Linked DNA regions of Candidatus Pseudothioglobus singularis PS1. The main gene of each other region encodes a partner of the protein of the gene in region 2 in a complex. Links are inferred from orthologs where the notes say so. Each region holds a gene or a part of one and is shown on either strand. Other genes may lie near its edges. The genes, in order: tsaE and tsaD.

Region 1 (17,262 bases), 160 kb from region 2 along the record:
CGCCCTTTCCTCTAACAATTAATATTTTTCTATTCGCTAGCTCTGCACATTCTTTGATATTTAAAAGTTCTTGACTTGAGGCATTCTCTTTTGGAAAACAGTCAACTGCAATATTTTTCTTTAATAATTGATTTGCCGTTGCTGGCCCATGGCCCAACGGCAAAAACTTTAGAAGAATCACTGAATAATTCATTAAAGTGCTCTTCTGCATAACTAACTGCATTGACACTTATAAAAATAATAATATCGTATTTTTCAACAGGAGCTGCAGTCTGAATTTTGATGATCTCAAAAGCAGGAAACAAAGCATAATCAATATTTCTGTTATTTAGAAGTAACTCTAAGTTTTTAGTTTGAGAAATGGGTCTTGTAATGAGGATCATCCATTTATTATAGATATTTGACTTTGGAAATCTAGTATTTATCAATATCGATCTGCATTATTAGATCATTAATACGAACGTGTTTATTAAAATCAAACTTCGATGACTCTATAATAAACGTTAAATTATTTTTAACATTACTATGCTTATCTCAGTCCTATCTCTTTTAATTGGTTTCACCTTACTTGTTTGGAGTGCTGATGCATTTACAGATAATGGCGCTAAAATAGCCAGAATATTTAACATTTCACCACTAATTATTGGCTTATTGATCTTTGGTTTTGGTACATCAGCACCAGAGATGTTAGTCTCTGGACTTGCTGCTTATGATGGTCATCCTGAATTAAGTATTGGAAATGCATTTGGCTCAAACATTTTTAATATTGGCTTAGTACTTGCAGTTGCTGCAATTATCCATCCAGTAATTGTAGAAAAAAATGTCTTAAAAAAAGAATGGCTCTTTCTATTTTTATCCACTTTAGTTATTGGGTTCCTACTAATAGATGGCTTTTTAAGTTTTATCGATGGCTCCATTCTACTAACACTACTTCTCCTATTCTTATATTATGTTTTTAACGAGTCAAAAAAAGATAACAACCTTGAAAATGAAGTCTCTGAAGACACAAACAAGGACCAATCCAAAGGGAAAACTTGGCTTCTCCTAATCATATCCTTAGTAATATTAGTATCCAGCGCCAGGCTTGTTGTTTGGGGCGGTACAAATCTTGCATTAGCTTTTGGAGTAAGCGACTTAATTATTGGATTAACAGTGGTTGCATTGGGAACAAGCTTGCCAGAACTAGCAGTTGCCATTAGCAGTGCTTTAAAAAAACAACATCAAATGATTATTGGCAATATTATTGGCTCCAATTTATGGCTCCAATTTATTTATTCATTAGGTGTTTTAGCCATTCCAGGCTTAATCCTTCCTTTTCAGATTCCTTCAGAAGTAATGAGTAGAGACTATATTTATATGCTTATCTTTACTTTGTTGATTCTTATTTTCTCTTTAAAGTTAAGAATAAGCCGGTTTGGAGGTTTAATTTTACTGACGATTCTGGCCAGTTATCTATACCAATTAGTTTGGATTTAATATTAAAAAATCTCGATGATACAAAAGCACTTGGTGAAAAACTTGCAGAGTGTTGCTCAAATCTTGAATATCCTTGTGTCATATATTTGATTGGTGATCTTGGTGTTGGAAAAACGACTTTAGCTCAAAACTTTATTAAGTACTTTGGGTTCATCAAAGTAAAAAGCCCAACTTACACCCTTGTTGAGAGTTATCAAAATGAAAATGTTGATATTCATCACTTTGATTGCTATCGATTGACAGACCCAGAGGAATTAGAATATATCGGAATACGTGAATATCTCAAGCCTAGATGCCTTCAGCTTATTGAATGGCCAGAGCTAGGAAAGGGTGCACTAGCAAAATCAGATATTTCAATTGAATTAAGTGGCAATGGAGATATAAGAAATGCCAAAATAACATTTCAAACTGATTTAGGTCAATCTATAAAAGAATGCGCTATTGGATAAGTTTATTTTTTATTGTTTATTCTGCTTTCTCGCTTGCAGATGATAAAACGACTCTTTATGATTTTAGATACTGGTCTGCTCCAGACCATACTCGAATCGTTATTGATAAAGAAGAGGATACACTTTTTAATATCAAAAGTTTTGATGATTACCTCATTATAAGCTTTGATGATGCTGAGGTTTTATCTGAAACTTTTTCAAATCTTTTCTTTAAAGACTCTCGTATAAAAAAAGTTAGAATCAAACGCGATAAAGAAACTATTAAATTAATTGTTCATATTAATAATAAATTTAGCACTAAGCACTTCACTTTAAAGCCAAATGCAAAATACAAGTACCATCGATTGGTAGTAGATGTTATCGATTCAGAGCTCAAAATAACAAAAAAAATTACAAAGCCTGAAGTAGTTACGCCTATACAAAATCAAAAAATTATCCTTGTCGATGCGGGTCATGGTGGTGAAGATTCGGGCGCAATTGGAAAAAACCGATCTAAAGAGAAAGATGTCAACCTGGCTATTGCTAAAAAATTAGTGGCAATCATTAATAAAAATAAGAATTTGAAGGCAGTATTAACTAGAAGTGGTGATTATTATGTTCCACTAACAAAAAGAATTACAATCGCTCAAAAAGAAAAAGCAACAATGTTTATTTCTATTCATGCGGATGCTGTCGAAAGTCCTGTTGCGAAAGGTGCCTCTGTTTATATATTAAGTGAGAAAGGGAATAATAGTAAATTGGCAAAACAGTTGGAAACATCTCAAAACGTAGTTGATCAATTTGGAGGAGTCGAATCAGTTATTGATAGTGACCAGTTTCTCAAAAATATTTTGAAAGATTTTTCAAGAAAGGATCGTGACATGCAATCATTTAATCTTGCAAACGAGATAATAAAACAACTTGAAAAAATTGGACCAATTCATAAAAAAGTTCCTCAGAAAGCTAACTTTGTTGTACTCAAGTCTCCCTCAATTCCCTCGGTATTAGTCGAAACTGCCTTTATATCGAATCCAACTCAGGAAAAGAGACTCACCAACAGCAAGCAACAAACTAAAATTGCACAGTCAATCTATCAAGGCATTTTGAAATATTACAGTACCTTATAGAAATCTATGCTTCAGTATCTGAGCTTTTATTTAACACAATAGCCTCACTAACGAGCTGATGAACACTCACAATCATGTATGGGTCAAAATCATAATTAGGGAGAACTTTAGAAAACTGTGATTTACAGATAGCGCAAATCGCAGCCAGGGTGTTTACTCCTTTTTCTTGCTCAGTCTGCTTTAGAGCATGCATTCTTGGCTTGGCCCCCTTTATCCTCAAATCCATAAGGTCATCTGTTAAAAGCCCCCCGCCGCCGCCACAACAAAAAGTGGAGGATTTGATAGTATTCTTTGGCATCTCTACAAAATTATTGCAGGCCGCCTTAATGACTTCTCTGGGCAAGATAAATTGCCCATTTTTAATATCCCCCATATTGCTACCTCGAGCAACATTACAGGAGTCATGAAAGGTAACTATTCGATGATCATTTCTAGATTTCTCAAAGGATAGTTTGTTTTTTTGAATTAAGTCATATGTAAATTCAATCATATGTTGTGGCTGCGGGTAATTACTATCAAGTTGCTTTTGAAGTCTTGATGAATATTCCCCCCCCCCCCCCTCACCAATACCTGTAAGGGTATTCCAAAAACTATAAGCAACACGCCAGGCATGTCCACACTCTCCAACTATAACTCGCTTTATATTTAAATCAATAGCAGCTTTACGAATCCTTAAAGCACCTTGCCTCATTACGTCATAATTTCCTATAAACATACCAAAGTTTGCCGCCTCAGAAGCGTAAGAGCTTAATGTCCAACTCACGCCACTCTCGTGAAACACTTTGGCATAGCCAATAAGTCCATCAATGTGAGGTTCAGCAAAAAAATCCGCTGAAGGAGTTACCATTAAAACTTCAGAGTCTTTAATATCTAAGGGAAGTTTAACATTCACTCCAGTCTCATCTTTGATCTCATCTTCAAGGTCTTCAAGTGTATCTCTCAATGCAGGCTCAGGCATTCCTAAATTGTTTCCAATTTTATTAATCTTTCCTAAAATTTGATTAGGGTATTTTTGACCAACTCCAATGACATTCATCACTTCACGAGCAGCCATAGAAATTTCAGCTGTATCTATTCCTAAGGGACAGTAAACAGCACATCTTCGGCACTGTGAACATTGATGAAAATAGTTGTACCAATCATCAAGCATATTTTCATCAAAATCTTTAGCGCCAACTAATTTTGGAAAATACTTGCCTGCAAAAGTAAAGTGTCTTCTGTAAACGCTTCGAAAAAGATCTTGCCTTGCAACAGGCATATTTTTTGGATCTGCAGTCCCTAGATAATAATGACATTTGTCTGTGCAAGCTCCACACTTTACACAGGCGTCTAAGAAAACTTGGACTGAACGGTATTTAGACTTGGTTTCAGCGATTTTATCAATAGCTACTTGTTGCCAGTTATCCACTTTTTCTCCAGGAAAACCTAGGCTCTGTTGAATATCCTTACTCGCCTTAAATGGCCCATTACCCACCATTGCATCTTTCTTAATTGCTGGCACTTCAATGTATGTGGGAAGCTTTATTTGATTATCGTTAGTCAAAATTATTATGTCTTATCATTATTATTTTCGATATCTATTTTTGAACTTTGTTCCTTTTTTAATGCCCAATCAGATATATGTCTTTTTTTACGTGCATTATCCACTTGATTGAATGTAGGTGAAAAAAATATTCCTGGACCATGAAGGAGTTTAGAAATAGGGAAAATTGCAATGAGGCAAAAGACAGGGAATATATGGGCCATAAAAATCATTTCTTTTGGGAGTTCAGACCAATTAAAAGTAATCAAACCACTTGCAAAATTAGTTACTAATAACATATTTGGATGATTATTACCAAAAGTCATTAACATTCCAGTAGCAGTGATAAAGATCAAAACCAAAAGCATGAGATAGTCGGAAGGAGAAGAAATATATCTGACCCTATCAACAAATAATCTTCGACTTAATAATCCAATCAAGCCAAAAAATAGCAGGTAGGACGAATATTTAAAGACCTCAGTTTTATAGAGCACCAGAGGGACCTCTCCTGGCCAAAAGTAAGGTAAATGACGAAAAAAAAGAAGGACGAGTGCAAAATGAAAACTCCATCCAAAAAGCCAAGTCCACTTGTTTGATTTATAAAGACTTGAAAATAAAAAAATCTCTTTCAAATACCTTAAGATGACTCCAGATTTATTTAATGAGGCTGGTGCGATAGGTATCTTAAGAGGAGCTGGAGTATTCCAATACTGCACTAATTTATAAGAAACACCTACTACAAAGATGAGTGCAGAGAAATAAAAAAAGAACGTAAAAAGAATACTTATCAACGACATATGACTTTACCTCTTATTAAATTGGAGGTCATTTCTTCTTAAAGCCGCCAAGCTTTCCTCAAACGCAGCCAGTTGGTTTTGGTAAGCCAGCGAATCGACAGCCTTGCTTTGCAGGACCATATGGAAAAAGTGAATATAGATAACGTGAATTACCTTTATCATTTCCAAGTTTTTTTGCAATAGCTTTTGTAAGAACTCTAACAGCCGGGGCAAATTCATACTCCTTATAATAATCTTGAAGGAAATTAATGACCTCCCAGTGCTCTGGTGAGAGCTCTATACCATCCTCTTCAGACATAGCATTTGCTATCTCACGCGTCCAGTCAGTTTCATTAAGCAAGTAACCCTCTTCATCTACTTCAGCACCCAATATTTCAGCCATATCTACGATCGAACCTTTACGAATTTAAAAGAAAACTATTGACACTATTTGCTACGCCGCGACCTTCATTAATTGCCCATACAACGAGTGATTGACCTCTTCGACAATCTCCAGCAGAAAAAACGCCTTTTCTTGAAGTATTGAACTCACCATGCTTAGATTGGTAGTTGCCTCTCTCGTCTAGCTCAATATTAGCATCGTCACTCAGATAGTGCTCTGGGGATAGGAATCCCATGGATAAAAGCACCAACTCAGCATCCCAGGTTTTCTCAGTACCATCGATTTCAGTTAATTTTCCATCTACAAAATCAACGTTAATTGTTTTGATTCCCTTAACATCACCATTACTATCTTTTAAAAATGCTTTTGTTAAAAGCTGGTATCGCCTTGGATCATTCCCAAATACTTTATTAGACTCCTCATGACCATAATCCACACGGAAAATCACTGGCCATTCTGGCCATGGATTTGTATCTGAACGATGCTCTGGGGGCTGACTCATTAACTCAAAATTTATAATCGATTTAGCGCCTTGTCTGAGTGACGTGCCAATACAATCTGTTCCAGTATCACCGCCACCAATCACAATAACATTTTTTCCTTTTGCTGAAAGTTGGCTTTCATCAGCAATGCCATTGTCAAGAAGACTTTTAGTATTTGAAGTTAGGTAATCCATTGCTGGATAAATCCCTTTGGCATTTCTGTTTTCAGCTGGAAGATCTCTTGCCTTTGTGGCTCCAGTTGTAAAAACGACCGCATCAAAATTATTTTGCAGCTCATCTGTTGAGATATCTTTACCAACATCAGTGTTAGTCATAAACTCAACACCCTCTTGCATTAATAAATCAACACGTCGATCAACAACATCCTTACCCAATTTCATATTTGGGATACCGTACATCAAAAGACCACCAATACGATCACTTCGTTCATAGACCATAACAGAATGCCCCATTTGATTAAGCTCATCAGCGGCTGCGAGACCAGCAGGTCCAGAACCAACCACAGCAACTTTTTTATCTGTTCTTAATTCAATAAGTTTAGGTTTAATCCAGCCTTCCTCAAAACCTTTGTCAACAATAGCTAACTCAATATTTTTAATTGTAACAGCTGGGTTATTAAGGCCTAGTACACATGAACCCTCGCATGGAGCTGGACACACTCTCCCAGTAAACTCAGGGAAGTTATTAGTTTTTTCAAGACGCTCTAAAGCCTCTTGCCATTCATTGTTGTAAACGAGATCATTCCACTCGGGTATTAAATTATCTATTGGGCAGCCAGTTGAGGACTGACAAAAAGGGACGCCGCAATCCATACACCTTGAGCCTTGCTCTTGGAGTTGATCTAAGTTGTGAGTGCCAGAAAAAATCTCATCATAATCATTGATGCGGATATCCACTTCACGGTATGACTCAACCTGCCTGTCTAACTCTAAAAAACCTGTTGCTTTTCCCATTGATTACTTTTATTTTTATTCAATGAGATTATCTCATATTATGGTTAAAACATTTAAAAAATAAAATCAATAAGATCTATTTAAAAGCTCATTGCTTCTTGTGTAAGAAAGAAAAAATATGTATAATTACCGCTTTTTTCAGAAACCCCAAATAGGTGCAATCGTGAATTTAATTGATCAAATTGAAAGTGAGCAACTTAGATCTGATATCCCTGAGTTTTTTCCAGGTGATACAGTTGTTGTTCAGGTAAAGGTTCGTGAAGGGACTCGCGAAAGATTACAGGCCTTTGAGGGCGTTGTCATCGCAAAGAAAAATAGAGGGTTAAATTCTGCATTTACTGTACGAAAAATTTCACATGGTGAAGGCGTAGAGAGAGTTTTTCAAACACACTCATCAATGATTGATAGTGTTTCAGTCAAGCGAAGTGGTAAAGTTCGTCAAGCAAAACTATATTATTTACGTGGACTTACAGGTAAGGCTGCTAGAATTAAAGAGAAACTCAAAAAGAAATAATTCATTGAATAGATAAATGCCAGTTTTTACTGGCATTTTTTTTGTCCAATCTTTAAATTCTTAAGTAGAATGATTGTTAATGAACAATAATCTCATTGATCAATTTATCGATTATTACTGGCTAACTAGTGGTGCTAGTAAAAATACATTGAGCGCTTATCGCTCTGATCTTAACATTTTTAATAAATGGCTTAATCAAAAACCATTCACCAGTGTTGATAAAAAATTAGTGCATGACTATTTCTCTTATAGGAAAAAATCAAATCTTAGTGCTGCGTCTCGGTCTCGAATTCTAACCTGCCTTCACTCATTTTTTCAGTACTTGTTAAACAATCAAAAAATGTCTAATGATCCAACTGAACAAATGGATTATCCTAAGTTGGAAAAAAAACTACCTATTTTTTTAAACATACAAGAAGTTGAAAAATTAATAGAGGCCCCTAATACAAATTCTATATATGGCCAAAGGGATCGTGCAATGCTTGAACTTCTTTATTCTTGTGGATTAAGAGTTTCAGAGTTAATCAGCTTAAGTTATCATAATTTAAATCTCAAAGAGGAGTTTGTCCGTGTCCATGGAAAAGGAAACAAAGAAAGAATGCTGCCATTAGGAGAGATGGCTATTGATTTTCTTAACCAGTATGAAAGAAATTCAAGAACATTACTTTTGAAAAATGGTCAATGTGATAGCTATTTTTTATCTAATCGGGGTAGCGCGATGTCAAGACAAAATTTCTTTTATATCATCAAAAGCTACGCTGCAACTGCAGGCATCACTAAACCAATATCACCGCACTCTTTAAGACATGCATTTGCAACTCACCTTGTTCAGAAGGGGGCTGATTTACGTTCAGTTCAATTAATGCTCGGTCATAGCGACATTTCAAGCACTCAACTTTACACTCACATTCAGAATGCGCAACTAAAAATGCAGCATCAAAAGCACCATCCTAGAGGGTAGACCACCATTTAGGATAGATCTAAGTTGTCCAGCTTATAGAGTAATGGCTTTGTTAGCGACCTTAAAGATAAATTTGGTTTGCCATTCTCATCAAAATTGCTTTCAGATAAAAATTTAGTAAAACATTTTTCAATACTGTTCCACTCTTTATCAATCATTGCGAACCATGCCGTATCTCTATTCCTCCCTTTGACAATAGCCATCTGCCTGAAGACTCCTTCATATGAGAAACCAAATCTTTGAGCCGCGGCACGAGATCTTAAATTAAGTGCATTACACTTCCATTCATAACGCCTATAACCATTTTCAAATGCCCACTTCATCATTAAGTACATTGCTTCTGTAGCTTCTGTCGTTTTTTGTAACAGCGGAGAGTAATTAATATGTCCAACTTCAATTGACCCAGCATCCTGATTAACTCTCAAATAGCTCGCAACACCTATTGCTTTTTTTAGTTTTTTGCTTACGATAGCAAAAAATACTGGGTCACTACCTTCTTCAAAAGATTCTATCCAGCTTGCATATTCTAATTCACTTTTAAAGGGCCCATACGGCAGATAAGTCCAATTACCCCCCTCAATATCTATTGAGTTGGATAGAAAAAGCTCCTCTGCAAATTGATTGGCAACTAATGGTTTCAAGGTCACCATATTCCCTTCAATTGTTATACCTTTGGGATGAGATGGCTCTGAATAATGATCAATTATTTCACCAAGTTTCATAAATAATCTCTAGGTTTTTATAAAAATAATTGTAAATAAGATTAGTTATTGTCAAAGATTAAATATGGACCCAAAAAGAATACAATTGATGTGCCAACAGGTTAATCTAATAATTGAAAACTTATTGGGTATGCATCTGATAAGTAACAAAATCAATTGTTTCGGAAATTTGATCATACACAGCTCTTGCTCTTTGATTATCGCTGGCAGTTATCCATCTCACATAGGGCCAGCCATTCTTTTGAGCTTGTAACTTTAAGTCTTTAAATAACAATTGAACTGCCCCAGAGCCTCTAAAATCAGGACGAACAAACAGGTCATCCAAGAACCCAACAAATATGCCTCTTAAGGGCGATGGCATTTCTCTAAAATGCATAAAGCCAATCAATTCTCCTTGTTCTGACTTAACACCTATCGCATAAAATTTAATATCAGGGTTAAAGATCCAATCCCAAACTTCATCAAGAATATCACTATTCATTGGCATTTTATAAAAGTTAGCATAACCATGATATAGTTTGCTCCAATACTCTTTATCAGTTCTGATTAAAGACTCAACGTTCATAAGTATTTATAAATTGTTAAAAGCATCTTCGAGCTTTTGAACTGCGGCATCGACATTTTTTAACTTATCAAGTCCAAACAGCCCTAAACGAAAAGTTTGATAATCTTCGCCTTCATCGCACTGAAGCGGAACACCTGCAGCAATTTGAATTCCCATATCTTTGAATTTTGAACCATTATGAATTGCTTGGTCTTTGGTGTAACTAACTACGACCCCAGGGGCATGAAACCCCTCTGCCGCAACACTAATAAAGTGATGTTTATTGAGTAACTCCCTTACCCTATCACCTAGCTCTTGTTGCTTGTCTCGAGCCCTATCAAATCCAAACTCAGCTGTTTCATTTATAGTATCTCGGAAGTGTTTAATGGCATCTGTAGGCATAGTTGCATGATAAGCATGACCCCCATTTTCATAAGTCTGCATAATTTGAAGCCACTTTAGAAGGTCACAAGAAAAACTTGTACTCTGGGTATTGTGTATCTTCTTAGAAGCATTCTTAGAAAGCATTACCATTCCAAATGCCGGGGATGCGCTCCACCCCTTTTGAGGTGCACTAACTAGAACATCAACCCCACATTTTTCCATATCAATCCAAATAGCGCCAGACGCAATACAGTCAAGGACAAACATACCGCCAATTGAATGGACCGCGTCTGAAACTGATTTAATGTAATCATTAGGCAAAATAATTCCAGCTGAAGTTTCAACATGTGGTGCAAAGACCATTGCTGGTTTTTCTGTTTTAATTTTTTCAATGACGAGGTCAACATCTAATGGAGAAAATGGCTCTTGAGGCCCATCAATCTCTCGAGATGCTTTTAAAACAGTTAATTTAGAGGGTATATTTCCCATCTCAAGAATTTGAGACCAGCGATAACTGAACCATCCATTTCGAAGCACAAGGCAATTTTTGTCAGTAGCAAATTGACGCGCTACAGCCTCCATGCCATAAGTTCCACCACCAGGAACTAGGACTACTGACTCAGCGTTGTATACTTTTTTGAGAGAGGATGACACATCATTCATCGCCTTCTGAAAAGAGTTGGACATGTGATTAAGTGATCTATCAGTGTAAACCACTGAGTATTCTAAGAGTCCATCTGGATCAATGTTAGGAAGTAAGCCAGGCATTATAAAATTCCCTAAATTTAAAAAATTACAATTCTACACAGAATTGAAAAATTAAAATAAAAAAAATTAAAAAGCTAGCTTCTAATCAAAGCAGGACTAGATGTACTGGACCTCAAGAATTTCATAAAGAATATCGCCCTTGGGGGCTTTTACGGTTACTTCATCACCCTCCTCATTGCCCATCAAGGCTCTTGCAATTGGAGAATGACATGAAATTTTACCCTGCTCGATATCTGCTTCATCCTCACCCACAATTTGATAGCTAGTTTCTGTATCATCAGAGAGATTCAAAAGGTTGACTGTTGTTCCAAAAACACAGCGACCATCTTGGTTAAGTTGCCTAACATCAATAATTTGTAAGCGAGATAACTTTGATTCAATCTCCTGAATTCTACCTTCAACAAAGCCTTGCTCTTCTTTTGCAGCATGATATTCAGCATTTTCTTTAAGATCCCCATGCTCTCTCGCTGTTGCAATATCACTAACTATTCTAGGGCGCTCCTCATCCTTAAGTCTAAGTAACTCAAACTCTAGAGACTTTGCTCCGTTAATTGTTATTGGTATAGCTTCCATATTATTACTGGTGAATAGATTGTAAAGATCTTACAACCAATTTATCTTGAGTCATCAATCCATCAAGCATTGCAAAGGCTGCGGCAACTGTTGTTGTACACGGAATCTTATGAATTAATGCTTGACAACGAATCACAGTCGCATCTTCAAGACCTTGTGAATCATCAGTTGAATTAATAATCAAGCTAATCTCTTCATTTTTGATCGCATCTACAATATGCGGCGAACCTTCAGACACTTTGTTAACCATTGTACATTCAAGGCCAGCTTGTTTGAGTATTTCTTGGTTTGTTCGAGTTGCAACTATCTCAAAGCCATGGTCGATCAGTCTGTTTCCTAGCTCAACGAGCCTACCTCTATCTAGAGTTCTTAAACTGACAAGCACCTTTCCACTCGTTGGAACTACATCACCCGCAGCGAGGAATGCTTTATCAAAAGCTGCAGGGAAATCCTTGCCAACACCCATCACTTCTCCAGTTGATCTCATCTCAGGTCCTAAAAATGGATCGACTCCTAAGAACTTATTAAATGGAAAAACAGACTCTTTAACTGAATAGTGCTTTGGAATAATTTCAGAGGTAAAGTTTTGTTCTTTAAGTGATGTTCCCGCCATAACTCTTGCGGCAATATTTGCTAAAGGAACTCCTGTTGCTTTGGAAACAAAAGGGACTGTTCTTGAAGCCCTTGGGTTTACCTCAATCACATAAATTTCCTCATCTTGATAGGCAAGCTGTGTATTCATTAACCCAATAACTTTTAGTTCTTTGGCCATCATTTTGACTTGTCGACGCATTTCATCAAGAACAATTGTAGGCAAAGAGTGAGGTGGAAGTGAGCATGCAGAATCACCTGAATGAATTCCAGCCTGTTCGATATGCTCCATAATTCCGCCAATAACAATATCCTTGCCATCACTAATGACATCTATGTCAACCTCAATCGCATGATCTAAAAAGGAATCTAATAGGACAGGTGAATCATTTGAGACCTTTACAGCTGTCTTCATGTACCTTTCAAGACTTTCGTTATCATAGACAATTTCCATCGCACGGCCACCTAAAACATATGAGGGTCTGACCACCAAAGGAAAGCCAATTGAATTTGCAATTTCTACCGCTTCATCTTGTGATCTTGCTGTATCGTTAACTGGTTGCTTTAATTTAAGTTTTTGTATCATTTTTTGGAAGCGTTCTCTATCCTCAGCAAGGTCTATAGAGTCTGGACTTGTACCAATAATGTTGGCACCACTTTTCTCAAGAGCTTCTGCAAGTTTAAGAGGTGTCTGCCCCCCGTAATGAACAATAATGCCCTCTGGCTTTTCAATTTCAATAACCGCTAGAACATCTTCGAGTGTGAGCGGCTCAAAATAAAGCCTATCTGAGACATCATAATCAGTAGAAACAGTTTCTGGATTACAGTTAACCATGATGGTCTCATATCCATCTTTTTGAAGCGCTAAAGATGCGTGAACGCAGCAGTAATCAAACTCAATCCCTTGCCCGATTCTATTTGGCCCACCCCCCAAGATCATAATTTTTTTATTATTGGTTGGGCTTGCTTCGCATTCAGATTGATAGGTAGAATATAAATAAGCAGTCTGCGTATCAAATTCAGCAGCGCAGCTATCAACCCTTTTAAATACCGGCTTAATATTGAATGATAGTCTTTTATTTCTAAATTCTGCTTCTGAGCATTTTAGGATTTCTGAGAGCCTCTTATCTGAAAAACCCTTCTGCTTAAGTTCACGAATTGTTTCAGACTTTATGCTTTTTATATCTTGTCCTTGAATTGAATTTTCTGAAAGGACAAGGTCTTCAACTTGCGCTAGGAACCAAGGATCAATTTTAGAAAGGTCGAATGCATTTCGTACACTCATACCCATCCTAAAGGCGTCAGCTAAATAAAATATTCTCTCAGCACCTGCAGAAAGAAGCTCACTTCTTATTTTTGATTTTGAATCATCGATTGAAATATCTATAATTGGATCCAGACCAGATTTATCAGTTTCAAGACCTCTGAGTGCCTTTTGGAGTGACTCTTGGAATGTAGAACCCATTGCCATTACTTCACCAACAGATTTCATTTGAGTGGTTAGCCGATCATCAGCCTGTGGAAATTTCTCAAATGCGAACCTTGGAATTTTTGTCACAACATAGTCAATAGATGGCTCAAATGACGCAGGTGTCTTTCCACCTGTAATGTCATTATCTAATTCATCAAGCGTATAACCAACTGCCAACTTGGCAGCTACTTTCGCAATTGGAAAGCCAGTCGCTTTAGATGCTAAAGCAGATGATCGAGAAACTCTTGGGTTCATTTCAATGATGGTTAGTCTGCCATTATCAGGATTAACAGCAAACTGAACATTTGAACCACCTGTGTCGACACCAATTTCTCTTAGAACCATCAAAGAAGCATTTCGCATGACTTGGTACTCTTTGTCAGTAAGGGTTTGTGCAGGGGCTACCGTTATTGAGTCTCCTGTATGAACCCCCATTGGATCAAAATTTTCAATAGAACAAATAATGATGCAGTTATCTTTATTATCTCTAACGACCTCCATTTCAAATTCTTTCCAGCCCAAAATAGACTCTTCAATTAATAACTCATTAGTTGGAGATAAATCAAGACCTCGCAGACATATTTCTACAAATTGCTCCTTATTGTAAGCAATTCCACCACCAGAGCCACCCATTGTAAATGAGGGGCGAATTATTGTTGGAAAGCCAACCTGCTCCTGGACTTTTAGTGCATCTTCAAGTGTGTGAGCTATCGCAGCTTTAGGCATATCGAGCCCAATTTTAAGCATGGCTTGGCGAAATAGTTCTCTATCCTCAGCTTTATCAATTGCCTCCTTGTTTGCGCCAATCATCTCAACCTTATGTTTTTCTAAAACGCCGTGTCGATCAAGATCAAGGGCACAGTTAAGTGCAGTTTGGCCACCCATGGTTGGAAGAAGAGCATCTGGTTTTTCTTTTTCAATAATTTTTTCTACAGTTTTCCACTCAATAGGCTCAATATAGGTTGCATCTGCCATTTTTGGATCTGTCATGATAGTTGCAGGATTTGAATTAACCAATATCACCCTGAAGCCCTCTTCTCTTAAAGCTTTGCATGCTTGTGCACCAGAGTAATCAAATTCGCATGCTTGGCCAATGACAATCGGTCCAGCACCAATAATTAAAATACTTTTAATGTCTTGTCTTTTAGGCATTTCTAATAAGAATAATAAGTAGTATTCAATTTCATGTTGACATCAGTCCTATAAATTCATCAAATAAGTAACTGACATCGTGAGGTCCAGGTGATGCTTCAGGATGCCCTTGAAAACTATAGGCAGGCTTATCTTTGATTCTGATGCCCTGAATACTCTTATCAAAAAGAGACCTGTGGCTAATTTCAACATTATCAGGCATATTCTGATCAGAGACTGCAAAACCATGATTTTGAGATGTAATCATAACTCTATGAGAATTAAGGTCTTGCACTGGATGATTTGCACCATGGTGTCCAAACTTCATTTTTTCTGTTTTTGCACCGCAGGCTAATGATAGAAGCTGATGTCCCAAACAGATACCAAACATTGGTATTCCTTTATCTAATAATTTTTTGATATTATTGATAGCGTAATCACATGGCTCAGGATCTCCAGGACCATTAGAGAGAAAAACACCATCAGGATTATTTTCGAGCACCTTTTCTAGAGGCGTTTGAGCGTTGTAAACGGTTAGCTCACAGCCCCGATCAACAAGCATTCTTAGAATATTTTTCTTGACTCCATAATCATAGACTGCCACTTTGAATTTGGACACACTCTTATTAAACGTGGCATTTTCGATATCAAATGAACCCTGATTAAAGCTGTAAGTTTTAGATGTTGAAACCACTCTAGCTAAGTCCATATTTTTGAGACCAGGAAATTCTTTAGCCTTTTGAACTGCTGCGTTTGAATCAATAGAATCATAAGCCATAATACATCCTTTAAGCGCTCCATTAATTCGTAAATGTCTAGTGACAGCCCTAGTATCTATATTAGCAATAGCAACAATATTATTAGTAGAAAGATAGTTATCAAGGCTCATTTCAGAGCGCCAATTACTATAAGCCAAAGGAAGATCTCTTATAATTAAACCAGAAGCATAAATATCTGAAGATTCTTGATCGACAATATTAATTCCAGTATTACCAATGTGAGGATAGGTCAGTGCTACGATTTGCTGACAGTAGGAAGGATCCGTGAGTATCTCTTGGTAGCCTGTCATTGCTGTATTAAAAACAACTTCACCAACAGTTTGGCCAATAGAACCAATTGATTTTCCCCAAAAAACTGTACCATCTTCGAGTGCTAATATGGCAGTTTGAGGCAAAACTGTACTCCTGTTGAGGGATCAAAAACTTGAGAAATTTTACCATGTGTTTGTAGAGAATTTATCTTGAATTTAAGAATCCAATGTTATAATCTACTTAGTATTTACAACTTGATGTTTCTGTGAAAATCTTTGTCAACGGTGAGGAAATTTCTCTCCCTCAAAATTCAAATATAGATGACCTTATTAATCAATTAGGCTTTCGAAATAAGCGAATTGCTGTTGAGATCAATGAATCAATTATCCCTAAATCAAAGCATTCTTCATTTTTTTTAGAGGCCAAAGACCGGATTGAGGTAATTGATGCAGTTGGCGGCGGCTAAAAAATATCATAAAATTCTTAAGAAAATTTTCTAGTTGCTGAAATTCTATACCACTCATCTTTATTGGCAAGCTTAATGCCAGTGAAGTTTTGAGAATAGCAACTGACTACTTCTTTAACCTGATCTTTTATAATTCCAGAAAGAAGGATGGTGCCATTTGATTTTAAAAACTCTGAAAAAAGAGGCTCTAATTCAATAATTGGATTTGCAAGTATATTTGCTATAAGTAAATCACACCGAGATGAATTATCTTGGTCCATTGAATGAATGGTATTAATGACATCATTGCAATGATTTTTATTGGCATTCTCATGACTTGCCATGACAGCCTGAGGGTCATTATCAATAGCTAAAACGCTTTTAGCTTTAAGCTTTGCAGCTGCTATCGCCAGAATTCCAGTTCCACAACCAAAATCAATGACGTCAAGGTTTACTGGTGGGTTTTCATCCAAGTATTCTAAACATAGACTTGTCGTTTGGTGCGTTCCAGTTCCAAAAGCTAGACCTGGATCCATCTCAATAACAATGGCTCCAGTTGATAGCTCCGGTTTTATATCCCATGAAGGGCATACCCACAGCTTTTTTCCAAACTGCATTGCAGGAAAGTCTTTTTGACACTCTTTCTCCCAAACCTTATCTTTAAGGCTGGAGGCATCAGAAATATTAATATCACAGATTTCTAAGATAGTCTTCTCTACATAATCCTTGCTCATTTCAGATGAAAACAAAGCTGTTACCGTAACTTTTTCCCATAAAGGCGTTGTTCCAACTGGAGGCTCATAGATATCATTACCTTGCGCATCTTTGAATGTAATCGATAGACTGCCAAGACCCACAAGCACTTCTGATATCAAATCTACTTCAGATTTTTGAACTTCAAAAGATATTTGTTGCCAGTCCATTAACTAAGTCCTAGCA
Region 2 (9,028 bases):
AACAATTCAGAAATATCTGAAGTTCCCTTGTTTAGCTCTGAAGCCAACAAAAAATTATTAGCTATTGCCGATAATTTTTCTATAGATGATGCAAGAGCAATAAAAGAAATTGAAAAGACAACCAATCATGATGTTAAAGCGATTGAGTATTTCTTGAAAGAGAAAGTATCTTCAACTCCTGAACTTCATAAAGTGAATGAGTTTATTCATTTTGCATGCACCTCAGAGGATATTAATAATTTATCACATGCGCTTATGCTTGAAAATGGAAGAGAGGTTCTTTTGGCTGAAATGACAGAAACTTTGAATCTAATGACTGGCTTAGCAAGGGAAAATGCTGAAATTCCAATGCTTTCAAGAACGCATGGTCAAACAGCATCTCCCACAACTCTTGGAAAAGAGATGGCAAACTTCTCTTATCGACTGCAGAGACAAATAAAGCAGCTGAAAGATGTTCAAATAATGGGTAAGTTTAATGGGGCAGTTGGAAATTTCAATGCTCATCTCAGTGCGTATCCTGAAGTTGATTGGGAAAAAGTTTCTAAGAGCTTTATTGAGAGTCTCGGAGTGAATTACGCTCCTTATAGTTCACAGATTGAATCACATGATTATATTGCTGAGTATTTTCATGCATTAAATAGATTTAACACCATCTTAATTGACTTTTGCCGTGATGTTTGGGGCTACATTTCATTAGGTTATTTCACTCAAAAAACAGTTAAAGGGGAAATAGGTTCTTCAACTATGCCGCATAAGGTCAACCCCATTGATTTTGAAAATGCTGAGGGCAATCTTGGATTAGCCATTGCCATTGGAGAGCATTTTGCAACAAAACTTCCTATATCAAGATGGCAGCGTGACTTGACAGATTCTACTGTTTTAAGAAATTTAGGCGTTAGTAGTGCACATTGTTTAATTTCGTATGCTTCAATTTGTAAAGGCATAAAAAAACTTGAAGTAAATGAAGAAAAACTGATCGAAGATCTGAATAATTCATGGGAAGTTCTCGCTGAACCAATTCAAACTGTAATGCGCAGGTATGGCGTGTCAAATCCCTATGAGAAACTTAAGGCTCTGACAAGGGGAAAGAAAATTGACGCCAAAATTCTAAGTGATTTTATTGCCTCTTTGGACATCCCCTCAGAGGCAAAAAAAGAACTGAACAAGTTAACGCCAATGAACTATATTGGGGATGCGATTAAATTAGCACGCAACATCTAAAACTGATATAATTTCTCGCCTTAATAATTTAACAATCTAAAAGGAGCAAAAAACCCATGGTTAAGATAAGACTAGCCCGAGGTGGAGCCAAGAAAAACCCTTTTTATTCGATTGTAGCGACAGACTCTAGAAAGAGAAGAGATAGTGGTTACATTGAGCGTATTGGATATTTTAATCCTGTCGCTCGCGGACAAGAAGTCAGGCTTCAACTCGAAGAAGACAGACTGTCACATTGGATTTCTCAAGGCGCGCAGATTTCGGATCGCGTTAAGCAGCTTGTAAAAGAGTACAGAGATCCCTCTATTCGTGAAAAGCAATTAGCTAAACAATCAGCAAAGGCAGATGATAAAGCTAAAAAGATTGCAGCAGAAGAAAAAGCAAAAGCTGATCTAGAGGCTAAAGAGGCAGCAGCAGAAGCCGCAGCAGCAGAAGAAGCCGCAGCAGCAGAAGCCGCAGCAGAAGCTCCAGTAGAAGAAGCAGCAGCAGAAGCTCCAGTAGAAGAAGCCGCAGAAGAAGCTCCAGCAGCAGAAGCTCCAGCAGCAGAAGCTCCAGCAGAAGAAGCCGCAGCAGAAGAAAAGCCAGCTGAAGAATCTGAAGTAAAATAATTTGGTGTCATCTGCACCTCACTCAAACGAAAAAAAGCTATTAGTCGGAAAGATTAATGGCTTTTTTGGTTTACAGGGCTGGGTAAAAGTTTTTTCATACACCAAGCCCAGAGTTAATATCCTAAACTACTCACCTTGGTCAATTGATGTTGATGGGGAGCTTCAAAAAATCGAAATAAAGAATGGACGAGAACAGTCAAAAACAATTGTCGCACATATAAGTGGAATTGATACCCGTGAAGATTCTCAAAAACTGATTGGTAAAGATATATATATCGACAAAGAACAGCTTCCAGAATTGAATGAGGATCAATACTATTGGCATGAGCTGATAGGGTTTACGGTTTTAAATCATAATAAAGAAAACCTTGGATTAGTTGATTATTTTGTTGAAACTGGCGCAAATAATGTCATAGTTGTAAAAGGTATAAAAGAACATTGGATCCCATACATTGAGCCGTACCTTGTTTCAGTCGATTCAAAAAAGAAAGAGATTTTTGTTGACTGGGATAAAGATTTTTAATTACTAGTAAAAAAATTCTGTGTTTGCCTTCGCTAGTGAGGTAGACTTATTGCTGAATTAAATACAAAATTTCAGAAACATATTTCATGAATTGGATAACAAGACTATTTCCGTTTTTGTTATGGATTAAAGATTTAAGTAACCCTAAGAACTTAAAAGCGGATATTTTGGCGGGCACAACAGTTGCATTCGTTATAATTCCTCAGTCAATGGCCTATGCACAGCTTGCAGGTTTGGGTCCGCAATATGGTCTTTATGCCTCATTCTTGCCAGTTTTAATTGGTGCATTGATGGGCTCATCAAGACAACTTTCTACTGGACCTGTTGCCGTTGTTTCCTTGTTAACTGCTGCAGCACTTGGTGAAATCGTGACTGATCCTTCGAGTTACGCAGTGTACGCAGCACTTCTAGCATTAATTGTTGGCGTATTTCAGTTTTCACTGGGAATTCTCAGGTTAGGTTTTGTAATTAACTTCCTCTCGCATCCTGTGGTTACAGGCTTTACGAATGCTGCAGCAATCATTATTGGTGCTTCTCAACTTCCAAAGGTTTTTGGTATTAGGGTCATTAGTTCAAATGATACTGACTGGGTAAGTGCCTGCCAACCATTGACGATCATTGAAAGAATTGAGTCAATAGATGTTAATGGATTGCACGCAATTTGTAATGCAGATCAGAGCTACCAGACGATAGCAAGACTTCTAGAAGCGGCAGTTTTTCATACCCATCTACCTACCTTGGCAATGGCTATTTCTGGCGTATTAGGTATTATACTTTTTCAGCGTTTTTTCCCAAGATTGCCAGCTATTTTGTTAGTAGCTGTTCTTTCAACAGTAGCGTCATTCTTGATGGACTTCCAGGCTATGGGCGGAGCAATCGTTAGCTCAATCAATATTGATGGACTGTTTAGCTTTAAGGTGCCAAGATTTGATTTCAACGCGGTTGGAACTTTGTTTATCTATGCAATTACAATTTCATTAATTGGATTTATGGAGGCGATTTCTGTTGCTAAATCAATGGCTGCAACCACGAAACAGCGATTAGACGTTAACCAGGAATTAATTGGTCAGGGTTTATCAAACGTGACCTCAAGTTTTTTTCAAGGTTACTCGGTTTCAGGATCTTTTTCGCGATCAGCAGTCAATTTGACAGCAGGAGCAGTGACTGGATTTTCATCTGTCGTGACTGCTGTTATCGTAGGTTTAACCATCGTTTGGCTAACCCCTTTGCTATACCATCTTCCTCAGGCCACTCTTGCTGCAATTATTTTAATGGCTGTTGTCAACCTGGTTCACTTCTCACCACTCAGGCACGCATGGAAAGTAGAGAAGCATGACGGTTTGGTTGGTTTGTTGACTTTTGTGATGACGCTAACTTTTGCGCCTCATCTTGAGAACGGAATCGCATTTGGAATCATTCTGTCATTAGGTTTGTTTCTTTACAGAACGATGGAGCCAAACTTTACCGAGTTATCAGTCGAACATGGGTCAATTATTGCGTCAAGATTCGCTGATGAATCTGTTGAAGCAAGTCAATCCGTTAAGGTTGCTAAGTGGAGCGGCTCACTTTACTTTGCAAATGCTGCTTATTTTGAAACAAAGTTACTTGAGTTAATTGCTAAAAATAATGACGAACTCCAGTATGTCATTGTTGATGTGGCATCGATTGTTCAAGTGGATGCAAGTGGTGAACAAGTATTATCAAACCTGGTAGAGAGTTGTTCAAGCTCTGGAGTTGAGATACTTTTTGCAAGAACAGAAAGATTAGAAGCAGAATTATTCCGATCAGGGTTTAAAAAACGTTATGGTGAAAATCGTTTTTTTGATTTAAGAGCGGATGCCCTTAAATATGTTTGGCAGGAGTTAGAAAACATTGAAAAAGAAAAAGATGAAGCGCAGGTAGAAGATATTGACGAGACCAGCGAATCAAATTAATTAAATCTCTTCATAGAATGCTTTGATAAAATAAAGGCCTTGTGGCTCTGCAGTTGGCCCCGCCTCTCTTCGATCTTTACTTGCCAATACAGATGTCATCCACTCAATATTCTTCTCACCCCTTCCAATTTTTAAAAGGGTTCCAACAATATTTCGAACCATATGATGAAGGAAGGCATTCGCCTTAATGCTGATGATCATCTCGTCTGTAGATGATTCAATTTGAATATATTCAATCGTTTTAATTGGTGATTTTGCCTGACACAGGCTTCCTCTAAAACAAGAAAAGTCATGCTCTCCAACCAGTAAATCTGCAGCTGTTTGCATCTTAGTTATATCTAGAGATCTTGGCTCCCACAAATAATAATCCCCTTTAAGTGATGATCTAACAGGATTATGATGGATCTTGTATTCATAGGATCTTGCAAAAGCACTAAACCTTGCATGAAAGTCATCACTCACCTCCTTAACCCATTTAAAGTTGACATCACTTGGAAGGTTAACATTCCCACCAAAAAGCCACGCGCGTTCTGTTCTAATTACTGACGTTTCAAAATGAATGACTTGTTCCATGGCATGAACTCCTGCGTCTGTTCTTCCACTACAAAATACACGCACAGGGTGGTTTGCTACTTTTGATAAAGATGCTTCAACAGAGCTCTGTACAGTTCGAAGGCCAGATTTTTGAACTTGCCAGCCATGAAAATTCTTACCAAAATATTCAACGCCTAATGCAATTTTCATAATCAACCACTAAATTTTTTTATTGTAAAATCAATCTTAATATTTTAACAAATTATTGTGACTCGCCTGTCGAGTCTAATTTGGATGCTAATTATATGACAGAAAATCAAAAACCGACTGGTATAAAAAAACTTTGGTCTGCTTCTATCTATTCAGCTCAGGGTTTAAAGGCATGTTATCAATCAGAATACGCGTTTAGGCTTGAAGTATGGTTAGCCGTTTTTTTGGTTCCAATTGGTTACTGGCTTGGTGAATCCTCAATCGAAAAAGTACTTCTTATTTTTCCTATATTTTTAGTTTTAATTGTTGAAATGTTAAACTCTGCTATTGAAGCAGTTGTTGATAGAGTTAGCCTTGAACACCATGAGCTGTCAGGTTTTGCTAAAGATGTAGCGTCAGCAGCAGTTCTAATCTCACTAATTATTTTCTTGTTCACATGGATCATTATTCTTCTTTAAGGAAGTTAATAGAAGATGATATTGATTGTCATTTTTTTGATTCAATAGAGAGCACAAGTTCTTACCTGACAAAGGTTCCCTATTCAAAAAGAACACAGCTTTGTGTAACTAGAGAACAAACTATGGGGAAAGGTCAACATGGAAGAGGCTGGGCATCCCAAAAAGATGGCAGTATTCTCTTCTCACTTCGCAAATGTTTTAATATTGATACAAATCTAAATGGACTCAGTTTAGTGATTGGAATGGCCATTATTAAATCCATAGAGGAGGAATGCCAACTTGAAGGTTTAAAAATTAAGTGGCCTAATGATGTTTATTATGGAATTAACAAGTTAGCAGGCATTTTGATGGAAAATAATATTCATAAAGAGGCACAGTATGTAGTTATTGGAGTTGGAGTTAATTATCAGTTGGATCAAAAAATTAATATTGATATCCCATGGACTGATTTGGCACAAATTTTAAAAAAATTACCTAGTTTTGACACATTAACTGCTGCATTCATTAAAAATATATTAGCCATGACCAAAGATTTTGAAAGCAAGGGGCTCTCTACTCTGCTATCAGAGTGGAACGATTATGATATGCTCAAAGGGGTCAAAATTAGATCAAAAGATTCAAAAGAAATTTTTGAAGGTGAAGTGGATGGAATTACTGAGCATGGGGCGCTTAGGATTTCAACAACAGAAGGCGTAAAAGAGGTTTATAGCTCTATCCATATTGAGTACATTTAGGGTAAGATAGTTTCTATCATATAGCCGCTTGATTGGAATGGTAAATCACCAGTTAGAAGTTAAAAATCTTTATAAAAAATATGCACGTCGTGAGGTTGTTAATGATGTTTCATTTTCTGTTAAAGGTGGTGAAATTGTTGGTTTGCTGGGTCCAAATGGTGCTGGTAAGACAACGTGCTTCTATATAACTTGTGGCCTTGTAAGGTCGAGCAGGGGTGAAGTAACTCTGGACAATAAGAGCATCGGCCATATGCCAATGCATAAGCGTGCAAAGCTGGGTCTTGGATACCTTCCTCAGGAGCCATCTATTTTCCGTAAGCTAAGCGTCGAAGACAATATTATGGCAGTCTTAGAAATGAACAAATCGGTTGCAGAAAAAGATAGGCCTGCAAGACTCGAAGAACTTTTATCCGAATTTAAGGTTGAGCATGTTCGCCATATAAAGGGCATTACCTTATCTGGTGGAGAGCGAAGAAGGGTTGAAATTGCTAGAGCTTTAGCGATGGATCCAAAATTCATTTTATTAGATGAACCATTTGCCGGCATTGATCCAATCTCAGTTGGTGATATTCAAGAAATAATTTATCAACTTAGAGATAAAGGAATTGGGATATTAATTACTGATCACAACTATAGGGAAATGCTTGATACGTGTAATCATTCTTATGTCTTAAGTGCAGGAAAAATCATAGCTCAGGGCGGCAAAGATGCAATTTTGGCTAATGAAGAAGTTAAAAAAGTTTACTTAGGTGAGAGCGTTGGTGGTTAGTAATAATCTTATTACTTTGGGGATTGAATCCTCTTGTGATGAAACAGGAATCGGGATTTATACTAGTGAGGGCGGCCTAATTTCACATAAGTTATTTTCCCAAGTGAGTCTTCATGCAGAATATGGTGGTGTAGTTCCAGAACTAGCTTCTAGAGACCATATTCAAAGAGCCATACCCTTGATTAAAGAGGCTCTTAATGAGAGTGGAATTAAATTAAATGAACTAACTGGCATTGCATATACTGCTGGACCAGGCTTATCGGGAGCACTTTTAGTTGGTGGTTCAATTGCTCAGAGTTTAGCATGGGGTCTAAGTATCCCTGCATTAGGTGTTCATCATATGGAAGGACATCTTTTAGCACCACTTTTAGAGGTTGAAAGGCCTGAATTTCCTTTTGTAGCACTTTTAGTTTCTGGAGGCCATACATTGCTTGTCGATGTTCCTAGAATTGGTGAATATAAAATTCTAGGAGAGTCACTGGATGATGCAGTTGGTGAGGGGTTTGATAAAACTGCAAAAATACTTGGTTTGGGTTATCCAGGTGGTCCTGCTCTGGCAAATCTGGCTAAACAAGGTGACAAGAATCGATTCACTTTTCCAAGACCCATGACAGATAGACCCGGACTTGATTTTAGTTTTAGTGGTTTGAAGACATACGCAAGAAACACATTCATTGACTTCCCTGAAGAGAAAGCTAATATTGCTAAAGCATTTGAAGTTGCAGCCACTGAAACATTAACAATAAAATGCAATAGAGCGCTTAAACAAACTGGATATAAAACACTTGTGGTGGCTGGTGGAGTTAGCGCTAATTTGTCCCTGCGTGAATCTTTGAATGAGATGACAACAAAAAATAATGCAAGTGTTTTTTATCCTGCGCTAGATTTTTGTACGGATAACGGTGCGATGATTGCTTTAGCTGGCCACTATAGATTCCTCGCAGGCCAAAGTAATCAAAATTATGAAATAACCATTAAGCCTCGATGGAGTCTTGAAGAGCTTCTACCGGTGGATTAATTATTCGATTTTCGTTATGGAGCCTCTGTTTCCAGAGCATAGAGTATAATTTAACTCACAAATAAAACTTCTTAGCCAAATAAATATCCTTATGATTATTATTCCTGCGATCGACTTAAAAGATGGTCAATGTGTCCGCCTCCGTAAAGGGAACATGGAGGATACAACTGTTTTTTCAAATAACCCTACTGAAATGGCTTCCAAATGGGTTGCAGAGGGAGCAAGAAGACTTCATTTGGTTGACCTCAATGGCGCCTTTGAGGGTAAATCTATAAATGCAGACTGTGTCAATGAGATTACTAGGTCTTTCCCAAATCTTCCAGTACAAATTGGCGGAGGTATTCGTAATTTACAGACTGCAAATGCATATATTGAAGCAGGGATAAGCTATCTCATCATTGGAACTATGGCAGTAACCAATCCTGATTTTGTGGAAAAACTTTGTGATGAGTTTCCTAATAAAATTATTGTGGGCCTTGATGCCAATAATGGTCTTGTTGCTACAGATGGTTGGGCAAAACAAACAGATATAGATGTTGTAGAACTATCAAAAAAATATGAACAGTATGGAGTTAATTCTATTGTTTATACTGACATTGCAAGGGATGGGATGATGCAAGGTGTCAATGTTGAAGCTACTGCAAATCTTGCTAAAAAAACATCGATTCCAATCATTGCATCTGGCGGGATAACTAATCTGGATGATATAGCGGCACTTTTGAAAAATGCACATCATGGGATAATGGGTGCTATAACTGGAAGGGCTATATATGAGGGGCAGCTAGACTTCAATGATGCCCAAACAATGAGTGATATTTATGATAGTTGAGGTGGCTTATGCCATAGCTAACAAGCAAAGCCTTATTAGTATTGAGGTAGACAATGGTACAACACTTAAAGAGGCAGTTTTGGCATCAGGTATTCTTGATACTTATAAGGAAATTGATTTATATAAAGACAGAGTAGGTATTTTTTCAAAATTCGCAACCTTAGAGACAATACTGAGAGAGAAAGACAGAGTT

What was found.
Region 1: the proteins of tsaD (region 2) and tsaE are in contact, whole or in part, in a crystal structure (PDB 6N9A), measured with the Thermotoga maritima proteins. The link is inferred for Candidatus Pseudothioglobus singularis PS1 from one-to-one orthologs. Residues at the interface, in WP_004082750.1 of Thermotoga maritima: Cys10, Asp11, Arg49, His50, Leu82, Gly84, Gly135, Gly136, Glu154, Thr155, Leu156, Asp157, Asp158, Ser159, Glu162, Asp165, Lys166, Arg169, Leu170, Tyr175, Lys213, Thr214, Leu217, Tyr218, Gln221, Arg222, Asn324; in WP_004082108.1 of Thermotoga maritima: Leu37, Gly38, Lys46, Lys57, Val59, Lys60, Ser61, Thr63, Phe64, Thr65, Leu66, Met67, Val69, Pro71, Tyr82, Arg83, Leu84, Asp86, Asp88, Phe89, Asp93, Ile128, Asp130, Glu131, Arg134.

Annotation. Positions count from the first base shown.
Region 1 is NZ_CP006911.1:1,323,082-1,340,343, forward strand. Bases 234-3,195 are described here. They hold tsaE (tRNA (adenosine(37)-N6)-threonylcarbamoyltransferase complex ATPase subunit type 1 TsaE), read left to right. Parts: upstream 234-1,466; coding sequence 1,467-1,925; downstream 1,926-3,195. Other genes in these bases: W908_RS08900 (uroporphyrinogen-III synthase), read right to left, coding at 234-428; W908_RS06715 (calcium/sodium antiporter), read left to right, coding at 526-1,476; W908_RS06725 (N-acetylmuramoyl-L-alanine amidase family protein), read left to right, coding at 1,910-3,031; dsrK (sulfate reduction electron transfer complex DsrMKJOP subunit DsrK), read right to left, coding at 3,036-3,195. Also shown: W908_RS06710 (uroporphyrinogen-III synthase), read right to left, coding at 1-193; more of W908_RS08900, read right to left, coding at 102-233; more of dsrK, read right to left, coding at 3,196-4,574; W908_RS06735 (respiratory nitrate reductase subunit gamma), read right to left, coding at 4,580-5,350; W908_RS06740 (TusE/DsrC/DsvC family sulfur relay protein), read right to left, coding at 5,409-5,732; W908_RS06745 (glutamate synthase subunit beta), read right to left, coding at 5,749-7,188; rplS (50S ribosomal protein L19), read left to right, coding at 7,352-7,702; site-specific tyrosine recombinase XerD, read left to right, coding at 7,782-8,663; W908_RS06760 (GNAT family N-acetyltransferase), read right to left, coding at 8,672-9,385; W908_RS06765 (GNAT family N-acetyltransferase), read right to left, coding at 9,507-9,950; W908_RS06770 (aminotransferase class V-fold PLP-dependent enzyme), read right to left, coding at 9,957-11,081; transcription elongation factor GreA, read right to left, coding at 11,178-11,654; carB (carbamoyl-phosphate synthase large subunit), read right to left, coding at 11,659-14,868; carA (glutamine-hydrolyzing carbamoyl-phosphate synthase small subunit), read right to left, coding at 14,900-16,021; sulfur carrier protein ThiS, read left to right, coding at 16,144-16,344; prmA (50S ribosomal protein L11 methyltransferase), read right to left, coding at 16,362-17,246. UniProt on the Escherichia coli protein: Required for the formation of a threonylcarbamoyl group on adenosine at position 37 (t(6)A37) in tRNAs that read codons beginning with adenine.
Region 2 is NZ_CP006911.1:1,485,254-1,494,281, reverse strand. What follows is about bases 6,028-8,991. They hold tsaD (tRNA (adenosine(37)-N6)-threonylcarbamoyltransferase complex transferase subunit TsaD), read left to right. Parts: upstream 6,028-6,977; coding sequence 6,978-8,006; downstream 8,007-8,991. Other genes in these bases: W908_RS07505 (RnfH family protein), read left to right, coding at 8,825-8,991; hisA (1-(5-phosphoribosyl)-5-[(5-phosphoribosylamino)methylideneamino]imidazole-4-carboxamide isomerase), read left to right, coding at 8,098-8,835; lptB (LPS export ABC transporter ATP-binding protein), read left to right, coding at 6,257-6,988; W908_RS07525 (biotin--[acetyl-CoA-carboxylase] ligase), read left to right, coding at 6,028-6,219. Also shown: purB (adenylosuccinate lyase), read left to right, coding at 1-1,221; rpsP (30S ribosomal protein S16), read left to right, coding at 1,278-1,826; ribosome maturation factor RimM, read left to right, coding at 1,831-2,349; W908_RS07540 (SulP family inorganic anion transporter), read left to right, coding at 2,436-4,283; tRNA pseudouridine(38-40) synthase TruA, read right to left, coding at 4,284-5,027; W908_RS07530 (diacylglycerol kinase), read left to right, coding at 5,123-5,485; more of W908_RS07525, read left to right, coding at 5,464-6,027; more of W908_RS07505, read left to right, coding at 8,992-9,028.